3 regions of the Sulfuriferula sp. AH1 genome follow, and region 3 is predicted to be linked to each of the others. Evidence: predicted binding sites of a transcription regulator. Region 3 holds the regulator's gene; each other region holds the start of a gene.

Region 1 (9,663 bases), 120 kb from region 3:
GGAAAACCTGTTGCTGAAGGCGGTGGCACGCGAATCTCGCATGCGTTTCGAGACTGCCGAGGAAATGCTGCTGGCGCTGGAGCAAGGCGAGCGTCGGCCGCTCGATGCGCCGCGGCGTACGCCCTTGCTGGAGCGCGATCCGCTGCGTGTCTGGCAGATGCTGGCACTGCTTTCGATCGCATTGAATCTGATGCTGATTTATTTGCTGGTAGCGACCTGATGTCGCCGCATTAGCATATTTTTTGCTTGTATTTTAATCAACCGGTTTCATAAGAGAGTCTTATCATGCTGACTGTAATGATTGTTGATGATGATGCTGTGCGCGCGCAGCAGCTGGAACAAGCGTTTCGTAGCCAGCATTACAAAGTGGCAGAGCTGGTCACGTCCGCGTTCAAATTGCCTGAAGCGATAGCACGCTGCGCACCCGATGTGATTATTATTGGTGCGGATTCGCCCGACCGCGATACCCTGGAACATCTGTGCATCGCCACGCGCGATTGCCCGCGTCCGGTGGTGATGTTTACCGATGATAAAAACAGCGAATCGATACGTGCCGCATTAAAAGCGGGCGTGTCGGCCTATATCGTCGACGGGCTGGACGCTGAACGTATCCAGCCTATCCTTGAAGTGGCGCGTATCCGTTTTGAAGAACATCAGGCGCTGATGGATGCGGCCAACAAGGCCAACCGCACCCAGCAGGAGCGCGAGATCATCAATGAGGCCAAGCAGCGGCTGATGGCAGATCAAGCGTTGAGCGAAGAAGCGGCTTATCATGCCATGCGCCGCACTGCGATGGCGGAGAACCGGCGCCTGGTCGAAATCGCGGAAAGCATATTGCAGGCGCTGCCGCCGGCGGGCTGATTGCCCGTTTCTGCTAGCGGGCAGCGTGCAGCGGGTAGAAGTGATCGTATACCCGGTTAAATATCAGGGTGTAGAGCAGATAGAACACGATAAATCCGGCGTCCAGCAACACCGCATCCCACAATCCCATCTTCAGCCACCAGGCGATCAGCGGCACGGTCGCAATCACCAGACCCAGCTCGAACAACAGCGCATGCACTACGCGAATCAGCCAGTTGCGCGTGGATAAATGCCCGCCGCAGGCCAGCTCGATGCGGTCGAAGCCGTGATTGAACAAGCCGTTCCAGCCCATCGCGATCAATGAAATGACCAGTACCAACACGCCGGTTTTGCCCAGGCCGTGGCCGGTAATCCGGCTTGCCAGCGGGGAAACCAGAATGAGGCCGATGAGTTCATAGAGCAGAATGCTGCGGAAGCGGTCGCGAAAGCTGCGTAATGTTTGCATGAGTTTTAAAGCCCTGATCGGGCGACAGAATATAGACCAAATCAGGAATTTTGCAAACTTCCGATGGTCTCATTTATGTTGCAAGGGCAAGGTAAGAATTTTGCAACGATGGTTTCGTGCTTGCAGTTAATTGTATTTAAGGATAGACTTATCTTTAATTCGCTTTAGTGGAATATCGCTTGGCGAAGTATTGCTAGTGAAACTGTTGTTAAAGCCCAAAGGAGAAGAAAATGAGATCGCTATTTACCAAAGAGAGCTTTCCATTAACCATGGTCGTGTCTCTGATCGTTTTTTCTTATTTAAGTTTTTTCAGCGTATTGCTGTTTGGCTGGTAACAGCCAGGTAATTCGCCGCAGAGGGCAACATGCTGATGCAGCTGCATCAGCATGTTGCCATTTTGCGCGTCTGCATGTCCACACAACGCTACTGCGGTTTCATCTCTTTCATCAAATCGATCGCCTCACCTTCCTTGATTAGCGTTATGGTCACAGGGTCGCCCGCAAACGGGAACGCCCACGACCGACTGGGGCTGTAACCAGCCGCCAGATAGTAGGTTTTGCCTTTGGCGGCATCGAGCTTCGCGACCCGGTTGCCCTTGGGAAAAGCCGCGAACTGGAACTCATGCGTGCCCGCTGCAATATTCAGGCTAGTATAGGTGCCGCGTGGCAGGCTGGCGATCCTGACGCCGTTATCGGTAATTTCCTGATTGCTCGCGAATAAAGTCGGCCCGCTGATATTCAGCACATAGAGCTTGGCCTCGCCTGCAGATGCGGAAGTACGGGCAGGCGCAGCAGCCTGGTTCTCCGGTGCGCTAGCGCAGCCCGCCAGCAGCAATGTGGCAACGAACAGGGCGGTGATATGTAAACGCGAATTCATGGTCTGGACTCCTGGGCGATGGCAGATTCGGCATGGGTTTTAGAGTGGTTTTCTCTTATTTTTCGCAAGCAGGCTCGCAACACTCATTGTAGTAAACCCTCCTGATGCTGCCGGGATTTTGCCGTTAGCCGGACAGATCGGATTCCTGCAGCCGCGTCAGTATCTGACTGCGAGCCGCGTCGCGCAGTTGTAATGCGGCCTGCCAGTCTGTGCCTTGAGCCTGCAGCGGCGCATTTACCCATACCCGCAGTCTGGCGAAATGTGGGTGCATTGTTTCGCCGCGCAGCAAGGCGCGGGTGCCGTTCAGGGTCACCGGCACTATGGGCAGGCCGGAATGTGCGGCGACAGAGAATGCCCCGATCCGGAATGGCAGTAATCCCGGTTGGGCGCGGAAAGTACCTTCCGGAAAGAATACCAGCGAGTCGCCGTTGCGCGCCCGTTCCTCCAGTGCCTGTACATCCTCCACGCCGCGGGCGCTGTCGAAACGCTCGACGAAGGCGCTGCCCAGCCGACGCAGCGGTATGCTCGTGCGTGACTTGGCCAGCAGCTCCTGTTTGGCAACGAAAGCGAAACGCGGCGGCAGGACTGCTGTCAGTATCAGCGCATCGAGATAGCTGGAATGATTGGCGACCAGGATGCAAGGTGAAGCGTCAGCCAGCTGCTGCAAGCCTGCGATCTCGGGTGTCAGCCCGGTGAGCGCCAACGCGAGGCGCGCGCACCCTCTGGCGACGCGACGGCGCAGTTTGAGCACCGGCATCAGCACGATCATCAGCCAGGCGAGCGGGACGACAACGGCAAACACCGCCCAGGCCCAGGCCGCCCATACGCCATTTGCAGTGCGGCGCAACAGATGCGAGGCCTGGGCGCTGGCGCCTGACAGCGCCAGCCGCAGTACTTGCAGCCATGGTGCGCGCGGTGCGCCGCCCAAGGCGCCGCGTTCGTACAGTTCGCGGCAGGCGGCGCGCCGTACCTTGCCGCTCGAGGTTTTCAGCACCGTGCGCGGCGGCGCCAGCACGATATCATCGGCCGGCATGCCGACAAGATCGATGGCAAGACGGTTGATTTCGGACATAATCCGGCTGCGCTCTTCGGCATTCCCTGTGTCGCGGGTCTCAGCCAGCACTACCAGCCGCTCGGTGCCGGAGTGCGCATCGGTGGCCGGGAACACGGCCACACCGCCGCGGCGTACACCCTGCACCTGGCTGATAGCCTGTTCCAGCTCCTGCGGGTGGATGTTGTGCCCGGCACGGATGATGATGTCCTTTTCGCGCCCGGTGAGGTAGAGTTCGCCCATCGCGAGATAGCCCAGATCGCCGCTGTTGAGCCATGCGCCGTCGAACAAGGCTGCCGTGGCTTCGGCATTATGGAAATAGCCGCGCGTCGCAGACGGGCCGCGAAACTGCACGCGACCCTGAGTGCGTTCCGGCAGCACACTGCCGGCGGCATCGACGATGCGGAAATCGTGTTCGGGGAGTGCGCGGCCGCAGGCCACGATGCGCCGGGCGCGGACGTCAGCTGCATCGGCTGGGCGGGCACTGCCTTCATCCGCGAGCGCATTTCGATCCACACGGTCGATCAGCGGGCCGCGTCCAGGCGGCGGGAATGCCAGGCCAACCGCATTTTCGGCGAGTCCGTAGACCGGTGTCATGGTCTCGCGCCGGTAGCCGTAACGGGCAAAGCGGGCGCTGAAATTCTCGATCGTATCCGGGCTGACCGGCTCGGCGCCATTGTAGGCGATGCGCCAGCTGTCGAGTGTCAGGCCTTCGAGTTCGTGATCGTCCACTTTGTTGGCGCAGAGCTCGTAGGCAAAATTGGGCGCAGCCGAGACGGTAGCGCGATATTGATGGATGGTCCACAGCCAGCGGCCGGGGCGGGCGAGAAAAGCCAGCGGTGACAGCAGCACCAGCCGGAAGCCGACGTAGAGGCTGCCCATGCAGGCGCCGATCAGTCCCATATCATGGTAGAGCGGCAGCCAGGAGACGAAAACGTCATCCGCGGTGATTGCCGAAGCGCGCTCCATTGCACGCAGATTGGCGAACAGATTGGCGTGGCTGAGGATCACCCCTTTTGGATTGCCGGTGCTGCCGGAGGTGTATTGCAGGAAAGCGACGTCCTGGGCTTGCACGGGCGGCAACGTTGCCGGAGGGCTGTGATCGGCCAGCTCCGTTGCGGTGACGACTTCATGCAACGCCTCGCATTGCGCGCGCAGCAGATGTCCCGGGATCCTGGCGCGCTCGTCAGTGATCAGCATGCTGGCACCGGCATTGGCGACGATGCCGGCAATGCGCCGCATGTGGTCTTCGAGCTGTGACGGACGTGCCGGCGGATACAGCGGCACCGGTATGCAGCCTGCGTAGATGGTGCCATAGAACGCGACGAAGAATTCGCGGCAGGTAGGCAGCATGATCGCAACGCGCTCGCCGACAGCCAGCCCCCGTGCCAGCAGCCCGGCTGCAAGGGCCTGCGCTTCATCGCGCAATTGCCGGTAGCTGATGTTCTGGCTGTGTTCACCATCACCTTCGCTGTACAGGATGATGTGGACTTCATCGCCATGCCGGGCGGCACGCCAGTCGAGCATGCCGGTGAGTGTGTCGATCCCGGCGGGCGGATGCGTCAGCCGGGATGGTGGCGTGACAGGTATGGTTGCAGGCGTGACGGTTCCGATTGCGGCGCCAGTCGGGATCCGTTTCAGCAGATCGCGCGGCGTTTCCGCTTCGGCAAACGCTGCCTCGTCAAGCCGTGTTCCCAGGTCGCGTTCGATGCGGGCAAAGAGCTCCACCCGCGCCAGACTGTCGAGACCGAAATCACGTTCCAGTGCATGGTCCAGCCCCAGATGTTCGAGATGGGGCGCATCCGGTCGCAGCTCGCGTGCCAGCTCGCGCACGATGTTCAGCAACCATTCCGCATCGTGTGCGGCGTCGGCAGGCTGGTGGGGCGACGGGTGCAGGGTCATGGGGTTATATCCGACTTGGGTAAGCTATTCATTATAGTAACCGGCGGCCGGCCCGCCACTGGATGAGGTGTCGCGCTGCCGGATCGAATGGCTATACAGCGGGTGCGTGTTCCTCTTTCAGCTTGCGGCGCAGGATCTTGCCGACAGGGGACTTGGGCAGATGGTCGCGGAATTCCACGTATTTCGGCACTTTATATGCGGCCAGATTGGCCCGGCAGTGGGCGATCACCGTTGCGGCGGTGAGGGCCGGATCTTTTCTTACCAGATAGACTTTGACCGCCTCACCGCTGGTCGCGTCGGCTACGCCTGCGACACCTGCTTCCTTGACGCCGGGACAGGTCATCACCACTTCTTCGATTTCCGCTGGATAGACCTTGAAGCCGGAGACCACGATCATGTCCTTGTGGCGGTCGATGAAACGCAGATAGCCGCGCTCGTCCATCATGCAGATATCGCCGCTGCGCAGCCAGCCGTCGGCGTCGAGAACGCGGGCGGTTTCCTGCGGCATGTTCCAGTAGCCGCGCATCACCTGCGGGCCTCTGATGCATAGTTCGCCCGACTTGCCTGCTGCGACCGGGTGTCCCTGTTCGTCCCGTATCTCGATTTGGGTAGAGGGCAGCGGCATGCCGATCAGGCCGCTGAATTTCCTGGCGCTGAGCGGATTGGCGCTCACGATGGGGGAGGCTTCGGTCAGGCCGTATCCTTCGATGAGCGGCACGCCCATCGCTTGCTGCCAGCGTTCCGCCACCGTACGCTGCACCGCCATGCCGCCAGCCACCGCAACCTTGAGCGCACCGGCATTGGCCTGTCTCACTTTTTCGAAGCCCGGCGTGCCGAGCAGTTTGGCGAACAGGGTATTAACCCCGGTGATGACGGTGAAACGGGTCTTGCGCAGTTCGCGCACGAGGCGGGGAAGATCCCGTGGATTGGTAATCAGCACATTGTCTGCGCCCCATTTGACGAAGAGCAGCAGATTGGTCGTGAGGGCGAAGATATGGTACAGCGGCAGCGGCGTGACGACCACTTCCTCGCCTTCGCGGAAAGTGCTGCCGATCCAGGCCGAGGTTTGTTCCACGTTGGCCACCAGATTGCCGTGTGTCAGCACCGCGCCTTTGGGGATGCCGGTGGTGCCACCGGTGTATTGCAGCAGGGCGATGTCGTCGCGGGCAAGCGCCACGTCCGGCAGCGGAAGACGCGCACCGAGTTGCAGTGCATGGCTGAAGGGCACTGCCGCGGGAATATCCCAGTGCGGAACCATGCGTTTGATGTACCTGATCGTGAAATTCGTCAGGCAGCGTTTCAGCGGCGGGAACAGATCGCCGATGCGGGTAGTGATGACATGACGCACCGCCGTGTCCGGCAATGCCGATTGTAAAGTATGCGCGAAGTTTTCCAGCACCACGATGGCGCCGGCGCCGGAATCCGCCAGTTGCCATTGCAGTTCGCGCACGGTATAGAGCGGATTGACGTTGACGACTACCATCCCTGCGCGCAATGCGCCAAATAATGCCACCGGATATTGCAGCAGGTTGGGCAGCATGAGGGCGACGCGCTCGCCCTTGGTCAGGCCGATTTCGTTGCAGAGGTAGGCGCCGAAATGTGTCGACAGGCGGTCGATCTCGCCATAGTCCAGCGTAGTCCCCATGTTGGTAAAAGCGGGGCGCATGCGATAGCGCGCACAGCTTTGTTCGAACATGTCCTTGAGCGAAGCGAAACGAGATACGTCGACTTCGGCAGGAATCTCCGGGGGATAGTGCTGCAGCCAGACGGGTTCCATGATGGTCTCCTTGGACAGGGCGCGGGCAGCGTTCTTCTGCCTGCACCGTCCGCTAATCCGTGCAATGCGTGATGCGGACTTGGCCCGCATAAACACCCGAAACCATATTGAGCGCAATCATCGACTTTGACAAGCATTCCAGATCGCCAGTGCATGACGTGCTGTTTTGGTGCGCCGTCTTCTTGTGCCTGCACCATGCGCTTGCCTGCCGGCCAGATCATGATCGGCGAGAACGATTGAGAGCATGGTAATAACTTATTTTTAATCAACTGGTTGTAAATAAGCAGCAGGTTTGGCATGGCCTTTGCTATATATCCATGCAAGAGCCTTGTCCAATGGTGGGCGATCTCTGATCAAACCTTTTGTTAAATAAACGGAGTGACTCAGATGAGCGACCACGAAACTGGCATCCGGCCGGATGCCGATACCCTAGTAACTTCTGCTAATACACGTCGCGATTTCCTTAAGAAATCGACCGGCATACTTGGAGCTGCTGCCTTGATGAATCTTGTTGCCCCCGGAGTGCGTAATGCCGCCTGGGCGGGTGGTTCCGATGCCCCCGAAATTACCGAAGTAAAAGTGGGTTTTATCCCGCTGACCGATTGCGCATCGGTGGTGATCGCCAGCGTGATGGGGTTCGACAAGAAATACGGCATCAAGATTACACCGAGCAAGGAAGCTTCCTGGGCAGCGGTGCGCGACAAGCTGGTGAATGGCGAGCTGGATGCGGCACACGTGCTGTATGGTCTGATCTACGGTGTGCAGATGGGTATCGGCGGGCCGAAAAAGGACATGGCCAATCTGATGACCATCAACAACAACGGCCAGGCTATCACCTTATCCAACCAGCTCAAGGCCAAGGGTGCCGTGGATGGTGTCAGCCTCGCCAAGCTGGTCAAGGCCGAGCCGCGCGAGTATACCTTTGCGCAGACCTTTCCGACCGGCACCCATGCCATGTGGCTGTATTACTGGCTGGCAGCCTACGGCGTCAATCCGTTTACCGAGGCCAAGGTCATCACTGTGCCGCCGCCGCAAATGGTTGCGAATATGCGCGTGGATAATATGGATGGTTTCTGTGTAGGAGAGCCGTGGAATGCCCGGGCGATACGTGACAAAATCGGCTTTACTGCGGTTACCACCCAGGAAATCTGGCAGGATCATCCGGAAAAAATCCTGGGCACCACTGCCGACTGGGTCGCCAAACATCCGAACACTGCTCGGGCGCTGATCATGGCGGTACTGGATGCGTCGCGTTATATCGATACCATGAGTAATCGCTCGGCAGTAGCCAAAATTATAGCGGACAAGGCCTACGTCAATACCGATTTCGATTCCATCGAAGATCGTATGCTGGGTCAGTACGACAATGGTAACGGCAAGAAATGGCAGGACGCCAACTATATGAAGTTCTTCAACGACGGCAAGGTCAACTTCCCGTACCTGTCCGACGGCATGTGGTTCCTCACCCAGCACAAGCGCTGGGGTCTGCTCAAGGATGATCCTGATTATCTGGCCGAAGCCAGGAAGGTCAACCAGATCAAGCTGTATACCGAAGCGGCTACCCAGCTCAAGATCGCTGTGCCCAAGAGTCCGCTGCGGACTTCCAGGCTGATCGACGGCACAGTGTGGGATGGCAAGGATCCAAAGAAATACGCGGCCTCTTTCAAAATTCACGCTTAAAACCGCTCGAGTGGCGGCCTCTGTGCCGCTGCTCGATACGCTGGTGCCTACATCAGGAGAATCATCATGAGTGCCATATACGGAACACTCCCGCCCGACGCGAGCGCAGAAGCGCCCGCTGTCGTAACGCCGCAACCGCAAACTGCCAAAACGACCATGAGCAAAGCCAAATTTGACCTGAAAGGAAAACTCGGCGATTTCCTGCGCTGGGTGATACCGCCGGTGCTGGGCATCGTTGCCTTCATCGCATTGTGGGCATTGATCGCGCGGGAAACGCCCAATCTGCCCGGGCCGGCCACGACCTGGGAATCAGCCAAAGCGCTGTTCGCCGACCCGTTCTATAACAAAGGTCCGAACGATCAGGGCATAGGCTGGAATATCCTGTACTCGCTGTACCGCGTCGGCATCGGCTTCGGTCTGGCGGCGCTGATCGGCATCCCGCTCGGCTTCATGATCGGCCGTTTCAAATTTCTGGCGGCGATGACCGCGCCCATCATCAGCCTGCTGCGTCCGGTGTCGCCGCTGGCCTGGCTGCCTATCGGTCTGCTGGTCTTGCACAAGGCCGAGCCGGCTTCGATCTGGGTGATCTACATTTCCAGCATCTGGCCGATGATATTGAATACCGCGGTCGGCGTGCGCCAGATACCGCAGGATTATCTGAACGTTGCCCGCGTATTGAATCTGTCGGAGTGGAAGGTGTTTACCCGCATCCTGTTTCCTGCGGTGTTGCCGCATGTGCTGACCGGGGTGCGCCTTGCCATCGGCGTGGCCTGGCTGGTGATCGTGGCGGCGGAGATGCTGACCGGCGGCGTCGGCATCGGTTTCTGGGTGTGGGATGAGTGGAACAACCTCAATGTCGAGCACATCATCATTGCGATTTTTGTGGTGGGTATTATCGGTTTGCTGCTGGAGCAGGGCCTGGTGTGGATTGCCAGGCGCTTCAGCTACGACTAGCAAAGGACTAATTGATTAGTCCACGAACAGCACGAAAATCACGAAATAAATCTGCAAATTGGTTCCTCAAACTATTGTCGTGATTTTAGTGTTTTTGGTGGACAAGGTCTTTTCAAG
Region 2 (9,663 bases), 280 kb from region 3:
AGCTCAGACGGTTAGAGCGATGGATTCATAACCCATAGGTCGGCGGTTCGATTCCGCCCATCACCACCACCCGCCTTAGGTTCGCACCGTATTTTTGTCGTATTGTCATCAATCTGACGCAAAAACTTCATCTGTAATGGCTATTCAAACCGGGCCGGCCTCGGCTATGCTCAAATTTTTGAGGTAGTTCACTGTGCAAGAATCTCCGTTCAAAGGTAAAACCGGCCCCAAGCGGGTGCTTAACGCTTTATTCTATTCGATAGATGGCATGAAAGCGGCCTTGCGCCATGAGGATGCGTTTCGCCAGGAGATGCTGCTGGCGGTGATTTTGATTCCGCTGGCAATTTTTCTGGAGCCGAGTGCGGTTGGGCGGGCATTGATGATCGCGTCGGTGCTGCTGGTATTGATCGTGGAGCTGCTTAACTCTGCGGTGGAAGCTGCGGTTGACCGTATTTCGTTCGAGCATCATCATCTCATCAAGCGTGCCAAGGATATGGGTAGCGCCGCCGTGCTGGTGTCGTTGCTGAATGTATGCGTGGTATGGGGTCTGATACTGTTAGGCCGTTAACGGCAGGCAATAAAAAAGGCTTTCATCGCTGAAAGCCTGGTTTATTTGGTGGCTGGGACGGGAATCGAACCTGTGACACGCGGATTTTCAATCCGCTGCTCTACCAACTGAGCTACCCAGCCACGAAGCCCGCTATTAAACTCCAAAAAGGAAGTGGGGTCAAGGATTTTCATCTCGGTGCGGTAACCTGATTCATGCGCGCCTGTATGATTGCGGCGCGATGCAGCAAGCCGCGCGCATTGCGGTGAGTGTCGTAATAGCGCGGGTTGGGCACCATGGCCGCGAGTTTGGCAGCCTGGCTGGCGGACAGGTTGGCGGGCGAGGTGCGATAATAATAGTACGATGCGGCCTGCGCGCCGAATACGCCGTTGCCCCACTCAATCACGTTCATGTAGATTTCCAGGATGCGGCGCTTGCTCATCATTTGCTCGAGCATGATCGTGATGATGGCTTCTTCCCCCTTGCGCCACGGTGTGCGTTGTCCGGACAGGAACAGGTTTTTCGCCAGTTGCTGGCTTATGGTCGACCCGCCGGCGACGATCTTGCCCTTTTTCAGGTTTTTCTCGGCGGCACTTTGCATGCCTTCCCAGTCGAAGCCGTCATGGCTTAAAAATTTGGCATCTTCGGCGGCAATCAGCGCGCGTTTGAGATTGCCGGAAATCCGGTTATAAGGCACCCACTTGAAGCGCAGTTGCGCATCCGGATTTTTTTGCTGGAGGATATTCAGGCGCTCGTCCATGAATGCGCTGTTTGCCGGATTGTGATCTACCCACCACCAGACATGGACGAACAGCCAGAATTGATAGAGCACAATAACGGCCAGCAGGGCGAAAACCCCGCGGCGTATTAATTTTAAAATCATAATGAGCGCAATTCGGCAATGACGGAGCGGGTGTCGGGGCGTATACCGCGCCACAGCTCGAAAGCCACGGCGGCCTGTTCGACGAGCATGCCGAGGCCGTCGGCACAGCGGCCGGCGCCATGAGCAGCGGCAAAACGCAGGAAGAGAGTGGGTTCGGTGCCGTACATCATGTCGTAGGCAAGGCTGCCGGAAGCGAACACATCGGCTGGCAGGGGCGCCAGCTCGCCAGACAGGCTGGCCGAAGTGGCGTTGATGACGCAATCGAATTGCATGTTCTTCAATGCATCGTAATCGCAGGCTTCTACCACGCCATAAGGCGAAAATTGTCGCTGGAGTTCAATTGCCCGGCTGACGGTGCGGTTGGCTATTACCACAAATGCAGGCAGTTCAGCCAGCAGCGGCGCGATGACGCCGCGAGCGGCCCCACCCGCGCCCATTACCAGAATGCGCCGATGAGCCAATGCATAGCCCAGATTTTGCCGGATGTCAGTGACCAGGCCCGCGCCGTCGGTATTGTCAGCGAGGATGCCGTATTCGGTAAACATCAATGTGTTGGCTGCGCGCGCAAGCCGCGCCCGTGCAGTGAATTTGTCGGCGAGTTGCCAGGCTTCTTCTTTAAACGGGACGGTGATATTGACGCCGCATCCGCCTGCATCCTGAAATTGCTGCAAGGTGACGGCGAAGCCGTCCAGCGGCGCGAGCAGGCGCTCGTAGGTGATATCTTGTGCGGTTTGTTGGGCAAACGCAGTATGTATGAACGGCGATTTGGAGTGGGCAATGGGATTGCCGATTACTGCATAGCGGTCAGTCACAGGAAGTCATGTTCATGCTAAAAAATGGAATTCTACTGCAAAAACCGGGCTATGCCTTTATTTCTGCTGCCAGGGCAAACCTGCAAATTTCCAGCCGTTTTTATGTCCGCGCTGTCCGAGATCGTTTTTATCGCCTTCCAAGCCTTCCAGCACATTATAGGCTTCGCTATAGCCTGCTCTGTAGGCGGCTACTGCAGCCTGGCTGGAGCGGTTGCCGCTCCGGCAGAAAAACATAACCAGCGCTTCCGGGTCGACGGCCGCCTTGAGTTGCGTAATGAAATAGGGATTGGGTTGCCAGCCCGGATAGGTCTGCCATTCTACCGTGACAGCCTGTTCAATCGTGCCGACCAGATCGCGTTCGGCCTGGCTGCGCACATCAACCAATATCGCTCCCGGAGCATGCTGGCTAAGATAATAGGCTTCAGTTGGAGTGAGCGCGCCGGCATAGGGCAGATTGGCTGCATCTGCTCGCTCTTGAGCCGTATGCAAAATATTATTAAGAGTAGGCATTTTGTCGCTCCGTTTTAATCCGGGTGGTCAATTTAGTATAGATGGTGTTTATAACTTTGGTAGCCACAGACAGATTATGCACAATATTGGTGCATTATTTTAATATAAGCACCATTTTGGTGCGTATATTAAAATTATGCACCAAATAGGTTTATTGATGGATACCCTTTACACGTGGCAACTTAAACAAGCATAATCATGAAATATATGAATACCCGGGTTAAGCTTGATCCTGGCATATATCATGCTTGATTAGGCGAATAATATAATTTTGATTTAATTCTGCACGTACTTTTTAGTTAGGAGAACTTGATGGCGGTCGCCGACGTAATGCAAATGGTTAAAGACAACGATGTCAAATTCGTTGATTTTCGTTTTACCGATACCCGCGGTAAGGAACAGCATGTGACTGTGCCTGTTAAGCAGTTCACCAATGACAAATTTACCGATGGCCATGCTTTTGATGGTTCTTCCATCGCTGGCTGGAAGGGCATTCAGGCTTCAGACATGATCCTGATGCCGGATGCTGAAAGCGCCCGCATGGATCCGTTCATGGATGAGTCCACTCTGATTCTGACTTGCGACGTAATCGAGCCTTCCGATATGAAAGGTTATGATCGCGACCCGCGCTCCATCGCCAAACGCGGCGAAGCTTACCTTAAATCCACCGGTATCGGTGATACCGCCTATTTTGGTCCTGAACCAGAATTCTTCGTGTTTGATTCCGTAAGCTGGAAAACCGACATGTCCGGTACTTCGGTCAAAATCAATTCCGAAGAAGCAGCCTGGAGCTCGGATGAGAAATACGAAGGCGGCAACATGGGTCATCGTCCCGGTGTAAAAGGCGGCTATTTCCCGGTTCCTCCCGTCGATAGCCTGCATGACATCCGTTCGGCAATGTGCCTGGCGCTGGAAGACATGGGTGTGCCAGTTGAAGTGCATCACCATGAAGTGGCAACCGCTGGTCAATGTGAAATCGGTACCTTGTTCAGCACCCTGGTCAAGCGTGCTGACTGGACCCAGACTTTGAAATACGTGGTGCACAATGTCGCTCATGCTTATGGCAAGACCGCGACCTTCATGCCCAAGCCTATTGTTGGCGATAACGGTTCCGGCATGCACGTGCATCAGTCGATCTGGAAAGATGGCAAAAACCTGTTTGCAGGCAATGGTTATGCCGGCCTGTCCGAAACAGCGCTGTATTACATCGGCGGCATCATCAAGCACGCCAAGGCGCTGAATGCGATCACCAATCCGGGCACCAACTCCTACAAGCGACTGGTGCCAGGCTTTGAAGCGCCAGTGATGTTGGCTTACTCGGCTAAAAACCGTTCCGCATCGATTCGTATTCCGCACGTTGCCAGCGAAAAAGGCCGTCGTATCGAAGTGCGTTTCCCGGATCCTTCCGCTAACCCATACCTGGCTTTCACCGCCTTGATGATGGCTGGTCTGGACGGTATCCAGAACAAGATTCATCCTGGCGATGCCGCGGACAAGAATCTGTATGATTTGCCGCCTGAAGAAGAAGCAAAGATTCCTAAAGTTTGCCACTCTCTGGAAATGGCGCTCGAGGCTCTGGATGCAGACCGCGAGTTTTTGACCCGCGGCGGTGTGTTCTCCAACGAAATGATCGATGCTTATATCGAACTGAAGATGGAAGAAGTCACCCGCTTCCGGATGACCACCCATCCGGTTGAGTTTGAAATGTATTACTCGCTGTAAGATTCAACAGCGAACTGAAAGGGGCGGATTTCCGCCCCTTTTTTTATGGGCTTGCAACCCCATTGGGCTTGCCCTAAACTCGGGCTATCATTCTGATATGGTTCACAAATGAAATTATCGATTTTGGTATTGGGTTTATGCTTGGCCGTGCCTGCACATGCCGATATTTATAAACACATTGATGCCTCAGGCCAGGTGACTTATACCGATCGGCCGGTCAAAGGCGCCAAACGCCTGGATCTTGGGCCGGTAGCTACACCGATAACGCGTAATGCGAATAACGGTAATCCAGCGCGCAAAAACGAATCTGTGAGTACGACGCCACTTAATTTCCCGCGTGTGAATAGTGATATTCAGCGCAAGCGGGATAACGTGCGGCGCAATGTGCTGGAAGACGAACTGCATGTCGAAGAACAGGCCTTGTCAGATGCCGTGACGGCAAAGAAGGATGGCGAAGTGCTGCGCCCCGGTGAAAAGGCCACCAGTCCAGGCTACATAACGCGCACCGAGAGGCTGGATAGCAACATCAAATTGCACCGGGACAATATTAATGCGCTCAGGAAAGAACTAAGCAGCGTCAAATAACATCAGCTAGCGTATCTGGCTTACTATTTGCTTACTATGAATTGAATTGTATATTAAACGATAGTAACGTCCTATTTCGGTGCATCGTTTCATTTTATCCCTCGTAGTGCATGGCATGGAACAGATGAATCCTTATTTCGCAGGCTTGGAGTGGTTGGCGACAGCCGTGATGGCACTGGATGAGCATCGCTGCGTGAGTTATATCAACCCGGCCGCGGAGAATTTGCTGGGGTTGAGCGCAGTGCAAGTCAAAGGCTTGCCGCTCAACGAGATTTTCCGCCAGCCAGCCCAGCTTAATGCTGCGCTGGATTACGCGGTCGCGCATAACGCCAGTTTCACCGAGCATGAATTGCATGTCCAGGTTGGCGACATCGCGTTACAGGTGAGCGCCACCTTTACGCCGGTTGAAGGTTCTGCTGCGGCATTCATGCTCGAATTTCACGCGATGGATCAGCAATTGAAAATCGCGCGCGACGAGCATATGCTGTTGCAACAACAGGCTAATCGTGAGCTGGTGCGCAATCTGGCGCACGAAATCAAGAATCCGCTGGGCGGTATTCGCGGCGCAGCGCAATTGCTCGAGCATGAATTATCTACCGAGACCCGTGAATATACCCAGGTCATCATTCAGGAATCCGACCGCCTGCAGTCGTTGATGGACAGACTGCTGACGCCGCATCGCCTGCCACAGATCAATGCGCTGAACATTCATGAAGTGCTGGAGCGGGTGCGCAGCGTCACGCTGGCTGAAACGCCGAAAGGCCTGATTATCCGCCGTGACTACGACACCAGCATTCCCGATATTGTGGGGGACCGTGAACAGCTGATTCAGGTGGTTCTCAACATTGTGCGCAATGCGGTGCAGGCATTGCATGGGCAGGGTGAAATATGTTTGCGCACACGGATCGCGCGGCAGGTGACCCTGGCGATGAAGCGCTACCCGTTAGCGGCTCAAATCCAGATTATCGATAATGGTCCCGGCATTCCCGAATCGGTGCGCGACCGTATTTTCTTCCCGCTGGTCTCTGCGCGCGAAGGTGGCAGCGGACTAGGATTGACGCTGGCCCAGACCTTCGTGCATCAGCACCATGGCACCATAGAAGTGGAAAGCCAGCCGGGGCGTACCTGTTTTACCTTATTGCTGCCGTTAGGCCAGCTTCCTGCATATACATGACGGAAATATCATGATGAAACCAGTTTGGATTATTGATGACGACCGCTCCATTCGATGGGTATTTGAGAAGGCCTTGCAGCGCGAGGGCATAGACTTCGTCAGCTTTACTTCCGTGCCGGAAGTCGAAGCGGCGCTGGAACACGGCATGCCGCAAGTGGTGGTCAGCGATATCCACATGCCGGGTGGTTCCGGGCTGGATCTGCTGCAGCAGTTAAAGGCGCGTTTTCCCAAATTGCCGGTGATCATCATGACGGCCTATTCCGATCTGGAATCCGCTGTAGCGGCATTTCAGGGCGGTGCATTCGAATATCTGCCCAAGCCGTTTGACGTCGATCACGCCATCGAGCTGATCCGTCGTGCCGTTGATGAAAGCATGCGGGTGGATGAGGCTGCTGCCGCAGTGCAGGTGGAAGGCGTACCCGAGATACTGGGGCAGGCCCCGGCGATGCAGGAAGTTTTCCGCGCCATCGGCCGCCTGTCGCAATCGCACACCACGGTACTGATTACCGGCGAATCCGGTACCGGCAAGGAACTGGTCGCCTCGGCATTGCATCGCCACAGTCCGCGCGCCAGCAAGCCGTTTATCGCATTGAATACCGCAGCGATCCCCAAGGATCTGCTGGAATCCGAATTGTTCGGCCACGAGCGCGGCGCTTTTACCGGCGCGGCGGTGCAGCGCCGCGGGCGCTTCGAACAGGCTGACGGCGGTACGCTGTTTCTGGATGAAATAGGCGACATGCCGGCCGAATTACAGACGCGCCTGCTCCGCGTGCTGGCAGACGGCCAGTTTTACCGTGTCGGCGGACATCAGCCGATCAAGGTCAATGTGCGCGTCATCGCAGCGACGCATCAGGATCTGGAAACGCGGGTGAAGGAGGGTCTGTTCCGTGAAGACTTGTATCACCGGCTGAATGTGATCCGCTTGCGCCTGCCTGCACTGCGCGAACGCAGCGAAGACATTCCGCTGCTGGCAAAGCATTTTCTGCAGAAGAGCGCACAGGAACAGGGGGTCGAAGCCAAGAAGCTGTCCGAAGCAGCGATCAGGCATCTGAGCCAGTTTGCCTGGAGCGGCAACGTGCGCCAGCTGGAGAATGTCTGCCATTGGCTCACCGTGATGGCGCCGGGCAACAATGTGGATGTGTCCGACCTGCCGCCCGAGATACTGAATGCCAGCCCCTCTGAACAGGTCAGCGGCGACTGGTTGCAGGCCCTGGCCCATACGGCGGATGCGGCATTGAATCGCGGCGAAGTGGGGATTATCGAAGGCCTGACTCAGGATTTTGAAAAGACCCTGATCAACATCGCGCTCAAGCACACCGGCGGACGCCGTATCGAGGCAGCGAATCTGCTGGGACTGGGGCGCAATACCCTGACCCGAAAGATTCAGGAGCTGGGGCTGGCGGCGGAATGAGATGAAAATGGAAGCCCGAATGGCGTTCAGGCTTCCAGTGCCGCTTTGGCAGTAGTTAGCCCATCAGCCGCGCAACCGCCTCACGGTATTTTTCGCCGGTCTTTATTGCGATCCCGGCCGGCAATTCAGGTGCCGGCGGCTGTTTGTTCCAGCCTGAACTTTCCAGCCAGTCGCGCACGAACTGCTTGTCGAAGCTGGCCGGATTGCTGCCGGTTTTGTATTCGTCGGCGGGCCAGAAACGGGATGAGTCGGGGGTCAGCACTTCGTCGATCACATACAGCTTGCCGGTGTCGTCCAGGCCGAATTCGAACTTGGTGTCGGCGATGATGATGCCGCGCGTGAGAGCGTAGGCGGCAGCCCGGGTATAAAGCGCAAGGCTGGCGTCGCGCACTTGCGCGGCGATGTCAGCACCCAGCAGTTCCTCGGCGCGAGCGAAATCGATGTTTTCGTCATGCGCGCCGACTTCCGCCTTGGTCGACGGCGTAAACAAGGGCTGCGGCAGCTGTGCCGCCTGCGCCAGACCGGCAGGCAGCGGGATGCCGCATACGCTGCCGCTGCTCTGGTATTCCTTCCAGCCCGAGCCGACCAGATAGCCGCGCACGATGGCTTCTACCGGTAACGGCTTGAGACGCTTGACCACCATTGCGCGCCCGCTGACCTGATCGCGCTCGTTGGCCTGCACCACCGATTCGGGCGTGTCGCCGGTAAGATGATTCGGGATCACATCCGCCAATTGCCTGAACCAGAAATGCGAAATCTCGGTCAGTACCACACCCTTGCCGGGGATCGGGGTCGGCAGCACGACGTCGAACGCCGACAGACGGTCGGTCGCGACGATAAGCAGGCGCTGATCGTCCACGGCATAAAGGTCGCGGACTTTGCCGCGCGACAGGAGTTGCAACGATGGGATGTGGGATTCGAGGAGCGCGGCAGTCATTTGCGGGTTTCTTTTAATTAAAATCAGTATTATACCTTTGGATGCCGGTATAGGTTACTGCGTTGATAGGTGAGTTTGACATGACGCAAGCCTACCCATAATGCTGCCGAAATCGGGAGCGCGAGCAGGATGCCGAAGAAACCGAAAATCTGGCCGAATGCCATCAGCGCGAAGATGACGGCCAGCGGATGCAGGCCGATGCGCTCACCGACCAGCCAGGGGGTGATGCCCATGCTTTCTATCGCCTGTCCGGCACCGAACACGACCCATACGGGGATCAGGTCGGCAATATCATTAAACTGCACCAGACCGGCCAGCGAGGCCAGTCCCAGACCAAGCGTCGCACCGACGTAAGGTATGAAGATCAGCAGCCCTGCCAGCATGCCTATCGGCAGCGCATATTCCAGACCGACGGCCCACAATGCGGTGGCATAAAAAGCCGCCATGATCAGCATGACCAGTATTTGGCCGCGTAAAAATTGAGCGAGGATGCTGTCGATTTCGCGCGCAATGCTCAGTGTTTGTTCGTGCCAGCGGCGCGGTACCAGCTCACCGAGTTTGAGCATGAAGCTATCCCAGTCGCGCAGCATGTAAAAGAGCGCAACCGGGATCAGTAATGCATTGACGAGGATGTTCAGTGCTGTGAGCGTGCCGCTTTTGAGGGTGGGTAATAATGCCCCGGCCGCATTGCCAACACCCTGCATATGATTTTTAGCCATATTTTGCAGATCTGCCACGCCAGGCAAGGTTAAACCCAGATTGTCATGCAACATCGGCGCCAGCCGGGTTTGTATCCAGATCAGATAATCAGGCAGGCGCCCGATGAAATGCGCGGTTTCATTCTGTACCACAGGCAATAACAGCAGCGCCAGAAATAAAAAGATCAGTGAGACGCCCATTAGCACCACCAACGTGGCCAGCGTACGCGAGAATTTCAGGCGTTCCAGCCGATCAGCCAAGGGGTCGCAAATATACGCCAGAATCCCCGCAATAAGGAACGGCGTCAATATCGGTGCAAGCAGATACAGCATGCCGATAAAGGCGACGACGGCAATAATTGCCCAAATCCATTCAGTGTTTAA
Region 3 (9,663 bases):
ATGCTGTTTATCGGTGCGCCAGCCGACGCCCGCCAGCCAGGGCAGTGCAGCCAGATGGTCTACCGATTGCTGAATAAACGCTTGGGGGTCTGTTTCGTTCTCGGCGAATTGCGCCAGTTGGGCGATCCACTGTTCGAAAGGCAATCCGACAGTAAGCAGATAGCGGGATAATAATTGCCCCAAGCCACTGAATCCGGCATGGGGATTCCATAGCCAGCTGAGCAATATCAGGATCGAGGCGAGGGTAAACAGCGTCAGCATCAGCGCCTGTAAATATGGCATGCGCATTACTGCGATGACGGTAAAACTTCCCAGTACCAGTACCAGTACCAGTAAAAACAGCATCAAGCCGTAAAACAGATCGACCACGCTCAAGGATTGCAGACTGGCTGGACTGGGGCGGATCAGTAATACTGCGAGCGGCAAGAGCAGCAACAGGAAGCGTACCGTATACCGCAAGATGGGTGGAGGCTGATTGGTGTGAAAAATCTGCAGCATCACCCATGCCGCGAGGATTGCCAGCAAATAGGTCAGCGCCAGCGAATATACCCAGCGTTGACGACGGGTGCGCATATCGACCGCATTGGCGCCGATCAGGCCGATAAGCGCGGCAATCCACAGCGCGATCAGCCACCAGTCCAGTAGTATCAGCATGCCCCCGGCGGCGATCGGCAGAATGACGATACGGGGATTAATGGATCTGATGCTGGTAAACAGGGGTTGCCAGTACAGAAAGGCAGCGTAGTGCAACAACAGAAACCCGCGCGACCAATAGCTGTCCAGACCGAACGCAATAGCGCCGTGAAGTGTCAGCAGCATGATACCCAGCCAGCGGTCGGTGGGTATCCTGTTAAACGCAGGCAAAGGTCTCATCTATTTTAGGGTTATGATTTTAAAGGTGCGCAGATAAGGTGACGAGTATGCTTACGCACGTATCGTGCCAGTTTATCGTGTTTTATTGTGCCTGTGCAAAAGTAACGTATCTGTAAAGACATTATCGAAATTTCATCATTTATGGCGAGATTTGGTCTTGCCGGGAGGGTGTTTTTGAGCAGGTTTTATGGTATTTTTGTACTTGGTTGATGTTTGTGGATTTGGTGCAATCCTTGCTTTTGAAGCTGACATAACAAAATAACGCTAAATATCGGGAGAATAAATCATGGTCAGCACGAAGCGGCAAAGTGGTTTTACGTTGATAGAAATCGCCATTGTCCTGGTGATCGTCGGTTTGCTGTTGGGCGGGATACTCAAAGGGCAGGAGCTTATTACCCAGGCCAAGATCCGCAATGTGGTGAACGATTTTAACGGCACATCGGCAGCCTATTACGCCTATCAGGATCGATATCGGGCGATACCGGGGGATGATATCAATGCGGCGACACGCTGGACGAAACCTCAGGCGACTTCCGGCGACGGCAATGGCGTAGTCAGCGGTAATTATTATGATATCGCGGGAAGAAGTGAAACCGCCTATTTCTGGCAGGACTTACGCTTGAGCGGTCTTATTGCCGGGGCCGGAACGGATACTGCGCCCCCGCAAAATGCGGCGACGGGCATTACCGGTGTGCAAAACAGCGGTGCAATGGGTTTGTCGGGTCTGGTGGTGTGCTCATCAAATTTGCCGGCAAAAATCGCACAGGCCGTGGACAGCCAGTTTGATGACGGTGTCGGCACGACCGGGCAAGTCAGGGCTGCGGTTGCTGGCGCGGGTGCGCAAGGGACGGCGAACGCGCCGGCGGTAGATCAGAATACCGCCGCAACTGATTATGTAGATAACGGAACCAATCTGTACGTGGTCTGCAAGAACATTTAACCCTGCAACAGCTGTATTTCCGCGGTAGCCAGATTTTCCGGGATGCCGCGCAATACCAGTACGTCACCGGCAAGTATCTGCATATCGGGCTGAGGGTCGAGGCCGCGGATATTGCGGCGACGCACCACCAGTACTTCCACGCCCAGTTCTGCCAGTCCGGTTTGCTCAATGGTCTTGCCTGCCGCTGCCGCCTGCTCGGTGATGAGCACTGAGAGCAGACGCGGTTGTGCGGTTTCGTTCAATTGCGCATCTTCGTCCGTGGCGCCGCGGAAGAAGCCGCGCAGCAAGCCATAGCGTTGTTCACGTACATTCCGCAGCTTTTTCAGCACGCGGCTCAACGGCACGCCGAGCAGTAACAGCGCATGCGAAGCCAGCATCAGCGAGCCTTCGAGAACCTCAGGCACCACGGCGGCAGCGCCGGCCTGTTTGAGCGTGTCGAGATCGGTTTCATCCAGCGTGCGCACGATGACGGGCAGATCCGGGCGGATTTCCTGCACCAGACTCAGAATCTTCATCGCAGCATGGAGGTCGGCAAAGGTGACGACCATGCCGCGCGCCCGGTTGAGTCCTGCGGCCATCAGTACTTCGCGGCGCGAGGCGTCGCCGAATACGACGGTCTCGCCTGCGGCCGAGGCAGCCTTGACGCGGGACGGGTCTGCATCGAGTGCGATATAGGCGATATCTTCCGATTCCAGCAGCCTGGCCAGACTTTGCCCGCTGCGGCCGTAACCGCATACGATCAGGTGGCCATCCGCGCCCATGCTTTTGATGGCGATGTCATGCAGATCGCGGGCCCGCCCGGCCCATTCTGCACCGCACAGGCGGCGGGTGAGAGCGTCCGTGTTCTGAATGATGATAGGGGCGAGCATCATCGACAGTACCATCGCGGCGAGCACTATCTGTAACGGCGTGCCGCCGATCAGTCCTAATCCGCCTGCCTGGGCCAGTAACACGAAACCGAATTCCCCTGCCTGGGCCAGACCCAATGCGGTGCGGGTAGCCACGGGTGATTCATTGCCGAAAGCACGCCCGATACTCCAGACGATGGCGGTTTTGCTGAGTATGAGCGCGATGAGGGTGATGCTGACCCAGATCCAGTGGTGCCATACTTCATGCAAGTCCAGCAGCATGCCGATGGTGATGAAAAACAGGCCCAGCAATACGTCGCGGAATGGTTTGATGTCGTCTTCCACCTGATAGCGAAATTCGGTTTCGGAAATCAGCATGCCGGCCAGAAATGCGCCCAGTGCCAGCGACAGGCCGGCTTGATCGGTAAGATAGGCCAGTCCTAGCGTGATGAGCAGCACATTGAGCATGAACAGCTCGGATGATTTGTGGCCGGCAACCCAGCTGAACCACGGGCGCATTAATTTCTGACCGACGAACAATAACAATATCAATACCAGTATCGCCTTGGCGCCCGCGATCATCAGCGATTCCCAGAGCTGCGCCCCGCCGGATGCCAGTGTCGGCGTGAGAATCAGCAAGGGAACGACCGCCAGATCCTGGAACAGCAATACGGCGATCATCTGTCGGCCATGTTCGGACTGTAATGCCAATCGTTCGGCCAGCATCTTGCTGACGATGGCGGTGGACGACATGGCTAATGCGCCACCCAGGGCCAGGCCCGCGGTCCAGGGAAGGCCAACGCTGGTGGCGATAAGGATGACCAGTAAAATGAAACTCAACACCTGCGCGCCGCCGAAACCGAATACCGTGGTGCGGATGGCTTTGAGTTTGGGCAGGCTGAATTCCAGGCCGATGCTGAACATGAGGAAGACAACGCCGAATTCGGCCAGATGGCGGGTTTCCGGGCTGTCAGGAAGCCAATTGAGGGTGTGCGGCCCCATTAAAATGCCGACCAGCAGGAAACCCAGCATGGATGGCAATTGCCAGGCGCGAAACAGCGCCGATACCACGACGGCAGCGGCCAATAACAGGATGACGAGGCTAAGAGTAGAGTGCATAGCCGGAAGATTAGAGGCAAGTGGCCGTTGCTGCAAGCATTTGACGCTGATGCAGGCTTGTCCTGATGCGACTCGGGCTTGAAAAGACTGGTGCGGCCTTTTGTTTCGTATGGGGATTTTGTGATGTCAGGTACGAATATTGCTCCGAAACGCTTTGCAAAATGGCGCTGCCAGACAAATCAGGCTCGGTGACCGACCGTCAAACTGGCGCATCCTGCGCAATCATTGCGTGAACTTATGGAGTATCCGGGGTAAAATAAGCATTCTAATTAAGAAGTTTAATGATTATGTCTAATTTACCTACTGCCGAGTTCGATGCGGATGCCGCCTTGAGTTTGGCGCAACGAGTGCTGACCATAGAAGCGGAAGCGGTAATGGCGATGCGCGATCGCCTGGATGGTCAATTTGTCGAGGCGATGGCATTGATCCTGGGCTGCCGCGGCCGCGTGGTCGTCAGCGGCATGGGTAAATCCGGACATGTGGGCGGCAAGATCGCTGCAACGCTGGCGAGTACGGGGACTCCGGCGTTTTTCGTGCATCCGGGCGAGGCCAGTCACGGTGATCTGGGCATGATAACGCACGAAGATGTGTGTATCGCCTTGTCCAATTCGGGCGAGAGCGCGGAGCTGACTGCGATCGTGCCGCTAATCAAGCGCCGCGGCGCGCGGCTGATCGCCATGACCGGCAACCCGCAGTCAACCCTCGCGCGCGAAGCGGATGTGCATCTGGATGCCAGCGTGGCACAGGAAGCCTGTCCACTTAATCTGGCGCCTACCGCGAGTACCACGGCAGCATTGGCGTTGGGCGATGCGCTGGCGATCGCGTTGCTGGAAGCGCGCGGTTTCGGTTCGGAGGATTTTGCTCGTACCCATCCCGGCGGCTCGCTGGGGCGGCGTTTGCTGGTGCATGTGCGCGACATCATGCATTACGGCAACGAACTGCCTGCCGTACCGCAAACCGCCTTGCTGCCCGCGGCATTGCTGGAAATGACGAGTAAGGGCTTGGGCATGACCGCCGTCGTCGACGATGCGCAGCATGCGGTGGGTATTATTACCGACGGCGATTTGCGCCGGATATTGGAAAAATCGATTGACGTACGTCTGGCCAAGGCGCACGAAGTCATGTCGGTCAATCCGCGTGTCATCAGTCAGGGCCAGCTGGCCGTTGCTGCCGTGGAGAAAATGCAGAGCCACAATATCAATGGCTTGCTGGTGGTTGACGAAGCGGGCAAGCTGGTGGGCGCGTTGAACATGCTCGATCTACTGCGGGCGGGGATCGTTTAAGCGGATGGACAGGTCATGAATCAGGCACATCAGCGCGCACTTCCGGTCAAACTTGCCATTTTCGATGTCGATGGCGTCATGACCGATGGCAGCCTATTCTTTTGCGACGACGGTAAGGAATACAAGGCGTTTAATTCGCTGGACGGGCATGGCCTGAAAATGCTCAGGCAGACAGGGATCGAGAGCGCAATTATTACCGGGCGCAATTCGCAAGTGGTGACCCACAGGGCGAAAAATCTGGGTATCCACCATGTTTATCAAGGGGTGGATAACAAGCTCGATGCGTACCGGCATTTGCTGGACAAACTGGGGTTGCAGATGGTGCAGACTGCCTACATGGGCGACGATGTGATCGATTTGCCGATCATGACGCGCTGCGGCTTGGCGATCAGCGTGCCCGCAGCGCCCTGTGAGGTGCAGCAATATGCGCATCTGGTCACACAGCGCGAGGGCGGGCACGGCGCTGTGCGTGAGGCCTGCGAATTCATCATGAAGGCGCAAGGGCATTATGCCGCCTTGCTGGCAGAATATCTGCGATGAACACTCGGCCGCTGTATTGGTTTCCGCTGACCATTATTGCCGTGCTGGCCGCATTGACTACGTGGCTGCAATTTGCCGTGCAAACCTCGAGTCCGGGATTGCTGTCGAACGGACGGCATGTCGCCGATTATATGATCGAGAATTTCGTAGTGTCGCGGACCAATCTGGCGGGACAGGTGATCTACACGTTGCATGCAGATCATGCCGAGCATTATCTGGATGACGATACGACGCATTTAACCCGTCCGCATCTGGTCGCACATGACGATCAGCAGGGCAGCGCCGATATCCGTTCCAGCCGGGCATTCGTTACAGCACAGGGCAAGCAGGTGAATTTTATCGGTCATGTGGTGCTGGTGCGCGATGCGCACGATCAGCAGGGGCCGTTGACGCTGACTACCGAGTACCTCGAAGCGATACCCGATCAGCGCGTGATGCGCACCAATCGGCCGGTGCTGGTACAAGGTAAATCCATAAATATGACCGCAGGTGGGTTAGAATTAAACAATCAAACTCAAATCTTACAGCTTACTCATCGTGTCAAAGCGCGTTATGAACCTATTTAATAAATCCATTATCATCGGCGCTTGCCTGTTTTCGCTGTCGGCGCCGTTCGCATTGGCGGAACAGGCTGATCGTACCAAGCCGGTCAATCTCGAGGCGGACAGCGTTACCGTCGATGATCTGCACAAGGTCAGTATTTATGTGGGTAATGTCATCCTGCTGCAAGGGACGATGACGTTGAAGGCTGATCGCATAGAGGTGCATCAGGATGGCGAAGGATTCAACAAGGCCACGGCTTTCGGTAACCCCGTGTATTTCAGGCAAAAACAGGACAACTCGGATGAGTATATCGAAGGTTATGCGAGCCGGCTGGATATGGATACCAAGCAGAATACCGTGCTGTTGACCGGCAATGCGCGGCTGAAAAAAGGTGCGGATGAGCTGCGTGGCAATACCATGAGTTATAACACCGCAACCGAATATTTCGAGGTGAAAAACGATCCGAATGTCGCGAAATCGCCGGGAGTATCTCCCAGCCGCGTGCATGCGGTAATCCGACCCAAGCCGAAAGCAGGGGCACAGCCGCCGGCCACGCCGTTACCGTTGCAACCTGCAGGCAGTCTGAATCCGGACGCGAGTAAGTAGAAATGAGCGAGCTCAAGGCGCTGCACCTGAAAAAAAGTTATAAATCGCGTCTGGTAGTCAAAGACGTGTCGATCAGCGTAAACCCGGGTGAAGTCGTCGGTCTGTTGGGGCCGAATGGCGCGGGCAAAACGACGTGTTTTTATATGATCGTGGGCCTGGTCAAGCTGGATGGAGGCGAAATTCAGATGGATGGCCACGATCTGGGCATGATGCCGATACATCAGCGCGCTGCATTGGGTTTGAGTTATTTGCCGCAGGAAGCCTCGATATTTCGTAAGCTCACGGTAGAGCAGAACATACGCGCGATTCTGGAGTTGAAAAAATATAGCGAAGCCGAGATCGAGCAGCATTTGAACGACTTGCTGGAGGATTTGCACGTCGAGCATTTGCGTGATTCGGCAGCAATGAGCTTGTCCGGCGGCGAACGCCGTCGTGTCGAAATTGCCCGTGCCCTGGCGATGAATCCGCGGTTCGTGTTGCTGGATGAGCCATTTGCCGGCATAGATCCTATTGCGGTAATCGATATCCAGAAGCTGATACGGTTCCTGACCGAGCGCGGCATCGGTATTCTGATAACCGACCATAATGTACGCGAAACCCTGGGTATTTGTGACCGGGCCTACATCATCAACGATGGTACGGTACTGGCTGCTGGTAAACCTGAGGAAATCATTCATAATGAAAGTGTCCGCAAGGTTTACCTGGGCGAACATTTCCGCCTCTAACGACAGATCATGAAACAGGGTTTACAACTTAAACTATCCCAGCACCTCACGCTGACGCCGCAATTGCAGCAATCCATCCGTTTGCTGCAATTGTCGACGCTTGAGCTCAATCAGGAACTGGAGCTGATGGTGCAAGAGAACCCGCTGCTCGAGCGGGTGGATGCGATCGACGATAGCAGCATGCGCAGCCCTGAGTATGAGCCGAGCGTAGCCGGCAGCACGGAGACGACTGTGGATGCCCCGGTTGAAACCGCCCCGCGGGAACTGGCCGAGCTGGACTGGAACGAGTCTGCCAATTACGGTTCCGGCGATGACAATGATGACGATGATTTTGAACCGCAGACATCGTCGCAAGACGTTATCAGTCTACGCGATCATCTGGCCTGGCAGCTCAATCTCACCCCGTTGCTGGAGCGCGATAAGCGTCTGGTTCTGCTGCTGATCGATGCCCTGAATGAAAGCGGGTATCTTACCCAGAGCCTGGAAGACATTGCGGAAATGTTGCCGGATGAGCTGGAAGTGGATATGGATGAGCTGCAAATTGCACTCAAGCATTTGCAGAATCTTGAGCCAACGGGCGTCGGTGCGCGTAACCTCGCAGAATGCCTGGCATTGCAGCTGCAGACCCTGCCGAAATGCACTCCACATCTGGCGTTGGCGCAGCGTATCGTTGAACATGATCTTGCGGCGCTGGGCGCGCATGATTATGCAGGACTGAAGCGCAAGTTGCATTGTGATGACGAGGCGTTGCGTGCCGCCCGCGAGCTGATTACCCATCTCAATCCGCGTCCTGGCGAGGCGTTTGGCGCATCCGATACGCGTTATATCATTCCCGATGTGATCGTCAAGAAAGTCAAAGGCTTATGGGTAGCCAGTCTTAACCCGGATGCCATGCCCAAATTGCGCATCAATCAACTGTATGCAGACATTCTGTCGCGCAATCGCGATGTCAATCACCAGCAGCTGGCCGGGCAATTGCAGGAAGCGAAATGGCTGATCAAGAACATCATGCAGCGTTTCGATACCATATTGCGGGTGACGCAGAGTATCGTCGACAGGCAGCGCCATTTCTTCGAACATGGCGAAGTGGCGATGCGTCCGCTGGTATTGCGTGAAATCGCCGAAGTCGTGGAATTGCACGAATCCACGGTATCGCGCGTGACCACCCAGAAATTCATGATGACCCCGCGCGGAATCTTTGAATTGAAATACTTTTTTGGCAGTCATGTGAATACTGACGCCGGCGGGGCTTGCTCGGCGACTGCAATTCGTGCGTTAATTAAGCAACTGATCAGTGCGGAAAACACCAGGAAACCTTTATCCGACGGGCAAATTGCTGAGGTTCTCGGTCAGCAAGGTATCGTAGTAGCGCGTCGAACGATTGCAAAATACCGTGAATCCATGCAAATTCCGCCCGCCAACCAGCGCAAAGCGCTATAACCAGCAAGTGAAAGGGAATGTCATGAATCTAACAGTTACCGGTCATCATCTGGAAATCACCCCTGCGATTCGCGAGTATGTGATATCAAAAACCGATCGCATGAAACGTCATTTTGACCATGTTATCGACGTCAATGTCGTGCTCACGGTAGAAAAGCTGAAGCATATCGCCGAAGCCAGCGTGCATCTCAGCGGCAAGGATATCTTTGTGCAGGTCGAAGAGTCCGACATGTATGCAGCGATCGATAGCCTGGCTGACAAGCTGGATCGCCAGGTCATGAAGCACAAGGAAAAAAACATCGCTTCGCATCAGGCCAGTGGCGGCATCAAACATCAAGCGGTGGTTGAGCAAGAATAAGCCGCAATGAATCAGATAGTTCCGCTGCTCCCCATTTCGCATATTCTTCTCGATATCGGGATGGGGAGTAAAAAACGTCTCTTTGAATATGTTGGGCAATTATTTGGCAGTGAAGTGGGTGTCGCACCCAATGTTATTCTCGATAGTCTGATCGCCCGCGAAAAGCTTGGCTCTACCGGATTGGGGCAAGGTATCGCGATACCGCACGGGCGCATCAAAGGTTTGAAATCCGCAACAGGCGTGCTGGTTCGGCTTGAGCCGGCGATTGATTTCGATGCTCCCGATCACCTCCCGGTCAAACTTGTTTTCATGCTGTTCGTTCCCATGCAGGCGACTGACCTGCATTTGCAGATACTCGGCGAACTCGCGCAGCTGTTCAGCAACAAAG

The links. Region 3 encodes sigma-54, which starts transcription at its own class of promoters, with help from an activator protein. Its sites were predicted from a motif close to TGGCACNNTTCCTGCT; they were not measured.
Region 1: a site for sigma-54 is predicted at 7,206-7,221, ahead of CAP31_RS12705 (CmpA/NrtA family ABC transporter substrate-binding protein). Genes of this name have one in related genera too.
Region 2: a site for sigma-54 is predicted at 2,986-3,001, ahead of glnA (glutamate--ammonia ligase). Genes of this name have one in related genera too.

Annotation. Positions count from the first base shown of each region.
Region 1 covers NZ_CP021138.1:2,518,746-2,528,408, reverse strand. Annotated here, with positions in the region: partial or broken gene CAP31_RS12735 (protein kinase) at 1-220, shown strand, start outside; gene CAP31_RS12730 (ANTAR domain-containing response regulator) at 286-861, shown strand; gene CAP31_RS12725 (PACE efflux transporter) at 875-1,306, opposite strand; gene CAP31_RS12720 (hypothetical protein) at 1,730-2,182, opposite strand; gene CAP31_RS12715 (AMP-binding protein) at 2,307-5,135, opposite strand; gene CAP31_RS12710 (AMP-binding protein) at 5,227-6,912, opposite strand; gene CAP31_RS15200 (hypothetical protein) at 7,030-7,158, opposite strand; gene CAP31_RS12705 (CmpA/NrtA family ABC transporter substrate-binding protein) at 7,300-8,592, shown strand; gene ntrB (nitrate ABC transporter permease) at 8,659-9,546, shown strand.
Region 2 covers NZ_CP021138.1:45,727-55,389, reverse strand. Annotated here, with positions in the region: tRNA gene CAP31_RS00335 (tRNA-Met) at 1-69, shown strand, start outside; gene CAP31_RS00330 (diacylglycerol kinase) at 194-568, shown strand; tRNA gene CAP31_RS00325 (tRNA-Phe) at 615-690, opposite strand; gene mtgA (monofunctional biosynthetic peptidoglycan transglycosylase) at 738-1,430, opposite strand; gene aroE (shikimate dehydrogenase) at 1,427-2,242, opposite strand; gene CAP31_RS00310 (rhodanese-like domain-containing protein) at 2,300-2,752, opposite strand; gene glnA (glutamate--ammonia ligase) at 3,065-4,474, shown strand; gene CAP31_RS00300 (DUF4124 domain-containing protein) at 4,583-5,059, shown strand; gene glnL (nitrogen regulation protein NR(II)) at 5,175-6,233, shown strand; gene ntrC (nitrogen regulation protein NR(I)) at 6,247-7,644, shown strand; gene CAP31_RS00285 (phosphoribosylaminoimidazolesuccinocarboxamide synthase) at 7,700-8,581, opposite strand; gene CAP31_RS00280 (AI-2E family transporter) at 8,611-9,663, opposite strand, start outside.
Region 3 covers NZ_CP021138.1:2,638,019-2,647,681, reverse strand. Annotated here, with positions in the region: gene CAP31_RS13305 (HAMP domain-containing sensor histidine kinase) at 1-819, opposite strand, end outside; gene CAP31_RS13300 (prepilin-type N-terminal cleavage/methylation domain-containing protein) at 1,160-1,813, shown strand; gene CAP31_RS13295 (monovalent cation:proton antiporter family protein) at 1,810-3,780, opposite strand; gene CAP31_RS13290 (SIS domain-containing protein) at 4,068-5,063, shown strand; gene CAP31_RS13285 (HAD family hydrolase) at 5,079-5,603, shown strand; gene lptC (LPS export ABC transporter periplasmic protein LptC) at 5,600-6,169, shown strand; gene lptA (lipopolysaccharide transport periplasmic protein LptA) at 6,156-6,752, shown strand; gene lptB (LPS export ABC transporter ATP-binding protein) at 6,755-7,477, shown strand; gene CAP31_RS13265 (RNA polymerase factor sigma-54) at 7,487-8,917, shown strand; gene hpf (ribosome hibernation-promoting factor, HPF/YfiA family) at 8,940-9,275, shown strand; gene CAP31_RS13255 (PTS sugar transporter subunit IIA) at 9,282-9,663, shown strand, end outside.